Linked DNA regions of Methylovirgula sp. 4M-Z18. The protein of the gene in region 1 binds, or shares a complex with, the protein of each later gene. Links are inferred from orthologs where the notes say so. Each region holds a gene or a part of one and is shown in the gene's direction. Other genes may lie near its edges.

The links. The genes of interacting proteins can lie anywhere in the genome.
Region 2: the proteins of rpsG (region 1) and tig are in contact, whole or in part, in a crystal structure (PDB 3GTY), measured with the Thermotoga maritima proteins. The link is inferred for Methylovirgula sp. 4M-Z18 from one-to-one orthologs. Residues at the interface, in WP_004081843.1 of Thermotoga maritima: Lys34, Lys52, Lys55, Glu59, Arg62, Gln63, Glu66, Asn67, Lys69, Val71, Arg95, Ala109, Lys110, Lys111, Gly112, Arg113, Pro114, Glu117, Glu121, Ile124, Ala125, Tyr127, Asn128, Asn129, Thr130, Gly131, Lys135, Asp139, Arg142, Met143; in WP_004081061.1 of Thermotoga maritima: Glu122, Val124, Val129, Leu130, Tyr133, Glu188, Gly259, Ile262, Tyr263, Glu266, Ser270, Glu273, Gln274, Glu277, Arg308, Gln311, Ile312, Ser315, Tyr316, Glu325, Arg329, Arg336, Leu363, Phe366, Trp367, Arg373, Leu377, Arg381, Leu384, Glu387.

The regions. Positions count from the first base shown.
Region 1 is NZ_CP149574.1:2,535,517-2,541,079, reverse strand. The notes cover bases 1,175-4,045. They hold rpsG (30S ribosomal protein S7), read left to right. Parts: upstream 1,175-2,310; coding sequence 2,311-2,781; downstream 2,782-4,045. Other genes in these bases: fusA (elongation factor G), read left to right, coding at 2,812-4,045; rpsL (30S ribosomal protein S12), read left to right, coding at 1,921-2,292; V9T28_RS11800 (MFS transporter), read right to left, coding at 1,175-1,332. Also shown: panB (3-methyl-2-oxobutanoate hydroxymethyltransferase), read right to left, coding at 1-54; more of V9T28_RS11800, read right to left, coding at 100-1,174; more of fusA, read left to right, coding at 4,046-4,899; tuf (elongation factor Tu), read left to right, coding at 4,971-5,563.
Region 2 is NZ_CP149574.1:2,038,026-2,040,992, forward strand. It holds tig (trigger factor), read left to right. Parts: upstream 1-791; coding sequence 792-2,144; downstream 2,145-2,967. Other genes in the region: V9T28_RS09445 (ATP-dependent Clp protease proteolytic subunit), read left to right, coding at 2,382-2,967. UniProt on the Bacillus subtilis protein: Involved in protein export. Acts as a chaperone by maintaining the newly synthesized protein in an open conformation. Functions as a peptidyl-prolyl cis-trans isomerase.

The DNA.
Region 1 (5,563 bases):
CTTATAAACCTGCAGATCGGGCACGGTGAATGGGCGTCGCGTTTCTCCCGTCACGGCATCTCCCTCGCGCCGGTCTCCGAATGGGACGGGCGGCGCTGTTTACAAGGAATTGGCGCGGGAGGCTAGGGCGACTGTGTTCGGAGCTGGTTTCCGCGTCATCAGCGTCGCCGCGAGCAGTATGACGGCGAGAACGATCCAATCGGCCGTGTAGCTGCCGAAGAGGTCATGGAGGAGGCCGAGCAGGGCAGGGGAAAGACAGATGGTGATCTGATTGGCGGCCAGCGCCAATCCGAGTGCGAAGCCGACCCGGTCGGGCGGTGCGGCCTCGGCAAGATAAGCCACCCACGGCCCGTACCAGCCGATGCCGAAAAAGCCGACCCAAGCGGCGACCGGCACGAGATACAAAAGCGAGCCTGCGACCGGCACCAGCAGGGCGAGAAGACCCGCGGTGGTCGCGGCGAGGCAGCAGAACACCGGAAAGAATCGTCCCGATTTGGCGCGATCGCTCCAGGCCGCCAATACAATCCGGCCAATGACGCCGGCGACTTGCGTGACGAGTAGGACCAGGGCACCGTCGGGCAGGGCCATATGGTAGCGCTCGGTCAGATAGAGCGGCAGGAACAAGGTGATCGCAAATTGCGCCGACACCATCGTGATGCCGGCCCAGGCGATATTGCGGGTGCTGGGATGGCGCAGAAGCTCCATGCGCGGTGGCCGCGGCCCCCCGGGCGCCGCGGCCACCGCGCGGAAGTTCTCCGCATGATCCGGCGCCCGATAGAAGACCAGGAACAGCACGCCGCCGAACAAGGCGACGCAGGTGCTGGCGAAAAAGGCGCTGTGCCAGCCCCAGCGGGCTGCAATCACCGGCAGGCTCGCGACCGAGAGGGCGCCTCCGAGCGGCAGCCCGGCTTGGCGGATCCCCATGGCAAAGCCGCGTTGGGCCCGCTCGAACCAGACCGCAATCGATTTCGCGCCGCCGGGCTGGGCGGTGCTGTAGCCGGCCCCCAGCAGGATGAGGCAGAAAAGCAGGCCGACATAGCCGCCGGCGAGCGAGGCCAATCCCGAGGCAAGTGCGATCACCAGCGATCCTACCCCGACGATCCAGCGCTCGTTGAATCGGTCGAGCAGCTCGCCGACCACCAACAGGCCAAAAATGGGCGCCACCGAGGCTGACGACATCAGAAGCCCGATCTCGAAGCCGCTGAGGCCGAGGTCGGCTTTAATATAGCCGGCCAGCGCGCCAAACCCCTGGACGAGGAAGCTGGCGCTCGCCTGGGTGAGGGTGGCGACGGCCAGGATGGTCCAGCGATAGGAAGAGGTCGGATTTCGCATCGGCATCTTTAAAAGGGCTGCTCTTTCTCCTGTAGCACCAAAATCCCGTCCGCCGAACGCCAACGCGGAATGACAGTCTTGCATTTCGCTCGCGGGCGCCTGCTTACGAAAATAGAATCGCATTGCGACTCGATCTTGCGTGACACCGGGGCTTTGACCCGCTATTCCATCGCATCGCTGCAAGCCAAAAGCCGGATCGCCACCTTTTTGGGCAGATTTTGAGTCATTTCAGGCCTTTTTGCGCTGCAAAAGGACTTGACGAATGGGCGGCGCCCGACTAGTTTCCGCCCACTTTCGATAGGCAGTAGGTTTCACTTTTCCCGAGTGACTCGCTTGGGACGCAAGAAACCTAAACGCTGTCGGCCTCAATCTGCGACGTAAAAAGTCACTAAAGAACCCTATCGGGTTCGCTATGAGGCAAGATCTTGAGATGAAAATCTTCAAGGTCCTCTGCGGTTTTCGCGCTGGAAGTCCAGAAATGGGCTGATGGCGCAATTCGCTTTGCGTGCGGGCCTTGCCGGCATGGAAGGCGGTGAGGGTCCGACCCTCGAATGTTTGTTTTGAATTTCGTGTGACGAAGGGCGAACGATGCCGACAATTAGCCAGTTGATCCGCAAGCCGCGGCAACAGAAGACCTACCGGGAAAAGTCCCGCCATCTGGGCGCCTGCCCGCAGAAGCGTGGCGTGTGCACGCGCGTTTATACCACGACCCCGAAGAAGCCGAACTCGGCACTTCGTAAGGTTGCGAAGGTGCGCCTCACCAACGGGTTCGAGGTGATCGGCTATATCCCGGGTGAGGGCCACAACCTTCAGGAGCACTCCGTGGTCATGATCCGCGGCGGCCGCGTGAAGGATCTTCCCGGCGTTCGTTATCACATCCTGCGTGGCGTGCTCGATACGCAGGGCGTCAAGGACCGTAAGCAGCGCCGTTCGAAGTACGGCGCGAAGCGTCCGAAGTAAGATTTGTAGGAGCGAAGAATGTCGCGTCGTCATAGCGCTGAAAAGCGCGAGATTATCCCGGATCCGAAATTTCATGACATCATCGTCACGAAGTTCATGAATTCGATCATGTACGATGGCAAGAAGTCGGTCGCCGAATCGATCGTCTATGGCGCCTTCGATGTGATCGAAGCCAAAGTGAAGCAAGATCCGATCGTGGTGTTCCGCACGGCCCTTGAGAATGTCGCGCCGGCGATCGAAGTGCGTTCGCGCCGCGTCGGCGGTGCGACCTATCAGGTCCCGGTGGAAGTTCGCCAGGAGCGCCGTCAGGCTCTCGCGATCCGCTGGATCATCACCGCTGCTCGCGGCCGGAATGACAAGACCATGGTGGACCGTCTCTCGGCTGAGCTGATGGACGCAGCCAACAATCGTGGCAATGCCGTGAAGAAGCGTGAAGACACGCATCGCATGGCCGAAGCCAACCGCGCCTTCGCCCATTACCGCTGGTAATCAGCAGCTTTTTCGCCAAGGAACTTTCATATGGCCCGCCAATATCCTCTGAAGGACTACCGAAATTTCGGTATCATGGCGCATATCGACGCTGGCAAGACCACGACGACCGAGCGCATCCTTTACTATACCGGCAAGAGCCACAAGATCGGCGAAGTGCACGACGGCGCTGCGACCATGGACTTCATGGAGCAGGAGCAGGAGCGTGGCATCACCATCACCTCGGCTGCGACGACCGCCTTCTGGGAAGGTCGCGACGGCAAGAAGCACCGCTTGAACATCATCGACACCCCCGGCCACGTCGACTTCACCATCGAAGTCGAGCGCTCCTTGCGCGTGCTCGACGGTGCGGTGTGCGTGCTCGATTCCAACCAGGGTGTCGAGCCCCAGACCGAAACCGTTTGGCGCCAGGGCGACAAGTACAAAGTTCCGCGTATTGTCTTCTGTAACAAGATGGACAAGATCGGCGCCGACTTCTACCGCTGCATCGACGACATCAAGGTGCGTCTCGGCGCGCGTCCCATCGCGATCCAGCTCCCGATCGGCGCGGAAAACAATTACAAGGGCATCGTCGACCTCGTTCGTATGAAGGGCGTCGTCTGGGCTGAAGAATCGCTCGGCGCGAAGTTCGAGGACATCGAAATTCCGGCTGACCTGAAAGAGAAGGCCGTGGAATATCGCACGGCTCTCATCGAGGCCGCCGTCGAACTCGACGACGATGCGATGACGGCCTACCTCGATGGCCAGGAGCCGGACGAGGACACGCTGCGCAGGCTGATCCGCAAGGCCGTTCTGGTCGGCGCGTTCTACCCCGTTCTGTGCGGTTCGGCCTTCAAGAACAAGGGCGTGCAGCCGCTGCTCGACGCCGTTGTCGATTACCTGCCGTCGCCGATCGATCGCGGCGCGATCAAGGGCCTCGACTACAAGACCGGCGAAGAAACCGAGCGCAAGCCGTCGGATGACGAGCCGCTGTCGCTGCTGGCGTTCAAGATCATGGACGACAAATACGGCGTCCTGACCTTCGCACGTATCTATTCGGGCCGGCTTGAGAAGGGCATGCAGCTCCTCAACTCGACCCGCGAGAAGACCGATCGCGTCGGCCGCATGGTTCTCATGCACGCCAACGACCGTGAGGAAATCGCGGAAGCCTATGCGGGCGACATCGTGGCGCTGGTCGGCATGAAGGAAGCGCGCACCGGCGATACGCTGTGCGATCCGAACAAGGCCGTCGTCCTCGAGAAGATGGAATTCCCCGAGCCCGTGATCGAAATGGCCGTCGAGCCGAAGACCAAGGGCGACCAGGAAAAGATGGCCGAAGCGCTTATCAAGCTGGCTGCCGAAGATCCGTCGTTCCGCGTCTCGACCGATCAAGAATCGGGCCAGACGATCATCAAGGGCATGGGCGAACTGCATCTCGACATCAAGGTCGACATTCTGAAGCGTACCCATCGCGTGGAAGTGAATGTCGGCGCGCCGCAGGTTGCCTATCGCGAGAAGATCACGAAGCGCGTTGAAAAAGACTACACCCACAAGAAGCAGACCGGTGGTACCGGCCAGTTCGCGCGGGTCAAGTTCATTGTCGAGCCGAACGAGACCGCTAAGGGCTTCGAGTTCGAGTCGAAGATCGTCGGTGGTGCTGTTCCGAAGGAATACATCCCTGGCGTGGTCAAGGGTCTCGAGTCGGTTCTCGGCGCGGGCGTTCTTGCTGGCTTCCCGGTCGTCGACGTGAAGGTCTCGCTGATCGACGGTGCATATCACGAAGTGGACTCGTCGGCGCTCGCCTTCGAAATCGCTTCGCGTGCTGCTCTGCGCGAAGCGCTGCGTGAAGGCAATTCGGTTCTGCTCGAGCCGATCATGAAGGTCGAGGTGGTGACACCGGAAGACTATACGGGTTCAGTCATCGGCGACTTGAACTCGCGGCGTGGCCAGATCCAGGGCCAGGACATGCGCGGCAATGCCGTCATCGTCAACGCGATGGTGCCGCTTGCCAACATGTTCGGTTACGTCAACACATTGCGGTCGTTCTCGCAGGGTCGCGCAAGCTACTCGATGGTGTTCGATCACTACGCTGAAGTGCCGCGCAACGAGGCTGAAAAGATTCAGGCGAAATACGCTTAAAACTTAAGCGTATTTCGTCAAAAACCAACAAACGTTCCTTTTAAAGGAAAGATTGTAAGAGGAGCCCTTCCATGGCTAAGGAAAAGTTCGAACGCAACAAACCGCATTGCAACATCGGCACCATCGGTCACGTCGACCATGGCAAGACCTCGCTGACGGCTGCAATCACCAAGGTTCTCGCTGAGACCGGCGGTGCGACGTTCAAGGCATACGATCAGATCGACGCTGCGCCGGAAGAAAAGGCCCGCGGCATCACGATCTCGACCGCGCACGTCGAGTACGAGACCAAGGCGCGCCACTATGCGCACGTCGATTGCCCCGGCCACGCCGACTATGTGAAGAACATGATCACCGGCGCTGCCCAGATGGACGGCGCGATCCTCGTCGTGTCGGCTGCTGACGGCCCGATGCCGCAGACTCGCGAGCACATCCTGCTCGCCCGCCAGGTCGGCGTGCCGGCGCTCGTCGTGTTCATGAACAAGGTCGACATGGTCGACGATCCGGAGCTGCTCGAGCTCGTTGAACTCGAAGTTCGCGAACTTCTCTCGAAGTACGACTTCCCCGGCGACGACATTCCGATCACCAAGGGTTCGGCTCTGTGCGCGCTGGAAGACAAGCAGCCGGAAATCGGCCATGACGCCATCCTGAAGCTGATGCAGACGGT
Region 2 (2,967 bases), 500 kb from region 1 along the record:
CTCGCACGTGATTTGTAAATCTGATGCCGGAACGGCTCGAAAACAAATGGACTCGGTAAGGCTTTCGTAGTAGAACAAAAAGTGAATATTAGGCCTGACGAACTCGGACCCCAACTTTAAAAAGATAACTGCTCAACCATTTTTGGGAACGAACTGATAGGGTAAATAGCCAAGCTACATCAAATAGATAAATATGTTCTACTGGCAAGTTTGATCTTTGCGAAGACAATATGATGCCATCGCTAGTAGCGGCATTTGGTTTAGCTGATGCGGCGCGAGACGATGTTCTATAGCAAAAACCTCCGGCAGCATCAGACGATACCATGTGAACCAATTTTTGGAACGAACTGACAGAGATATTTCATCATTAAATTCAAATAGTTGAAATTCAAAATCGCGAAATCGAGGCAGGAGTGGGAAGCGTCAGCCGCATGGATGGAACGGCCGTTCGCGTCAGCAACGGCGTGGGCGACCCGAGCCTGAATTTGCCGCGAAATTTACCGCCGCAAGCTCCATTTTTTTGCTGCATCTCCTTCGCCACATTGCTATAGAGCGCCACCCGGAACGGTGAGGCGCGTCTTCTTGCGTCAGGCGGACGCGGGCGTGGCGGAATTGGTAGACGCACTGGGTTTAGGTTCCAGCGGCGAAAGCTGTGGGGGTTCGAGTCCCTCCGCCCGCACCAGACTGACCGCGACCAGCCCATCCTCTGGACCAGATTGCAAAAAGGCACGGGATCGCCCGGCCTCGGCCGCCTTCATCGGGCGCCGTCAACCAATGGAAAAGGCAAACCAATGCAAGTGACCGAAACCCTCTCGCAAGGCTTGAAGCGCGAATTCAAAGTCGTGCTGCCGGCGAGCGACCTCGCTGCGCGCTTCGAGCGCGAATTGTCCGATCTCAAGGGCAAGGTTCAGCTCAAGGGCTTCCGTCCCGGCAAAGTGCCGACCGAACATTTGAAGCGCGTGTATGGCCGCAGCGTCATGGGCGACGTGGTGCAGAACGCGGTGAACGAGGCGAACCGCAAGATCGTCGAGGACAATGGTCTGCGCCTCGCCATGGAGCCGAAAATCGAATTCCCCACGGATCAGGCCGAGGTCGAGCGGGCGCTCGAAGCCAAGGGCGATCTTGCCTATCAGGTCGCGCTCGAAGTGCTGCCGCAATTCGATGCCGGCAAGTTTGACGACGTCGAATTGGAGCGCCCGGTCGCCGAGGTGACCGAGGAGGAAGTCAATAAGGCCGTCGACCGGATGGCCGAACGCAACCGCACCTATAGCGCCAAGGACGGCGCGGCCGAGAAGGGCGACAAGGTCAAGATCGATTTCGTCGGCAAGATCAACGACGAAGCCTTCGAAGGGGGTGACGGCAAGGACATCGATGTTGTGATCGGGTCCGAGACCTTCATTCCGGGCTTCGAAGACCAGTTGCTTGGCATCAGCGCCGGCGACGAGCGCCTCGTGACCGTGACCTTCCCCGAAAACTACATGGCGCTGCATCTTGCCGGCAAGGAAGCCAAGTTCGACGTGACGGCCAAGGGCATCGAGACCCCGGGCGCGGTGACGCTCGACGAGGAATTCGCCAAGGGCTTCGGCTTCGACACGATCGACGCGCTCAAGGACGCCGTGAAGAAGAACATCGGCGACGAATATGCCAAGCTGTCGCGCAGCAAGCTGAAGCGCTCGCTCCTCGACGCGCTGGACAAGCGCTACACGTTCGAATTGCCGCAGAGCCTGGTCGATCAGGAATTCGCCGGCATCTGGCAGCAGGTCGAGGCCGAGCAGAAGGCTTCGGGCAAGACCTTCGCCGATGAGAACACCACCGAGGAAAAGGCGCGCGAAGACTACCGCCGCATCGCCGAACGCCGCGTGCGCCTTGGCCTGGTCCTCGCCGAAGTCGGCGAAAAGGCCGCTGTGAAAGTGCCGGACGAGGACGTGACTCGCGCCCTGATCGAGCGCGCGCGCCAATATCCGGGCCAGGAAAAGCAGGTCTGGGACTTCTACAGCAAGAACCCGGAGCGCCTTGCCGAGCTGCGTGCGCCGCTGTTCGAGGAGAAGGTGGTCGACCACATCATCTCGCTCGCCAAAGTGACCGATAAAACAGTCAGTAAGGACGAGTTGTTCAAGTTCTCCGACGAGGAGGAGGCGGCTTAACGCCGCCTCACCGGTGCGCTTTCGAAGGCCGATCCCGGCAGCGGGACCGGCCTTTTTGATGACATGACCGGAGGCGGCAAGGCCGATGGCGGCGGTGCGTTCTGTCTACCTGTCCCATCCCGGCGCTCCCCCGTCTTTTGCCGCTTTATCGCCCCTTAACATTCTGCGGGGGATGACTACATACGACCTCTAATGCCTTAATGGGGCTAGTCGATTCTTGAGAGCCTAGGACAGACCATGATCCGCGACCGCGATCCCATCGAGATTTACAACAATTACCTGATCCCACAGGTGATCGAAAATACCAGCCGCGGCGAGCGCGGGTTCGACATTTACTCGCGTCTTTTGCGTGAGCGCATCATCTTCCTGACCGGCCCCGTGGAAGATAACATGGCGTCGGTCATCGTGGCACAATTGCTCTTTCTGGAAGCGGAAAACCCCAAGAAAGAGATTTCCATGTACATCAACTCGCCGGGCGGGGTGGTGACGGCCGGCCTGTCGATCTACGACACGATGCAGTTCATCCGACCGAAGATCTCGACCCTCTGCCTCGGCCAGGCGGCGTCCATGGGCTCGCTGCTGTTGTGCGCCGGTGACGCTGGCATGCGCTATGCGCTGCCGAATGCCCGAGTGATGGTGCATCAGCCGTCCGGCGGCTTCCAGGGCCAGGCATCGGACATCGTTCGGCACGCCGAAGACATTATGAAGGTAAAAAAACGCTTGAATGAGATCTATGTGAAGCACACCGGTCGTGATTATGACACGATTGAGCGCACATTGGACCGTGATCACTTCATGTCCGCCGAAGAGGCGAAGGACTTCG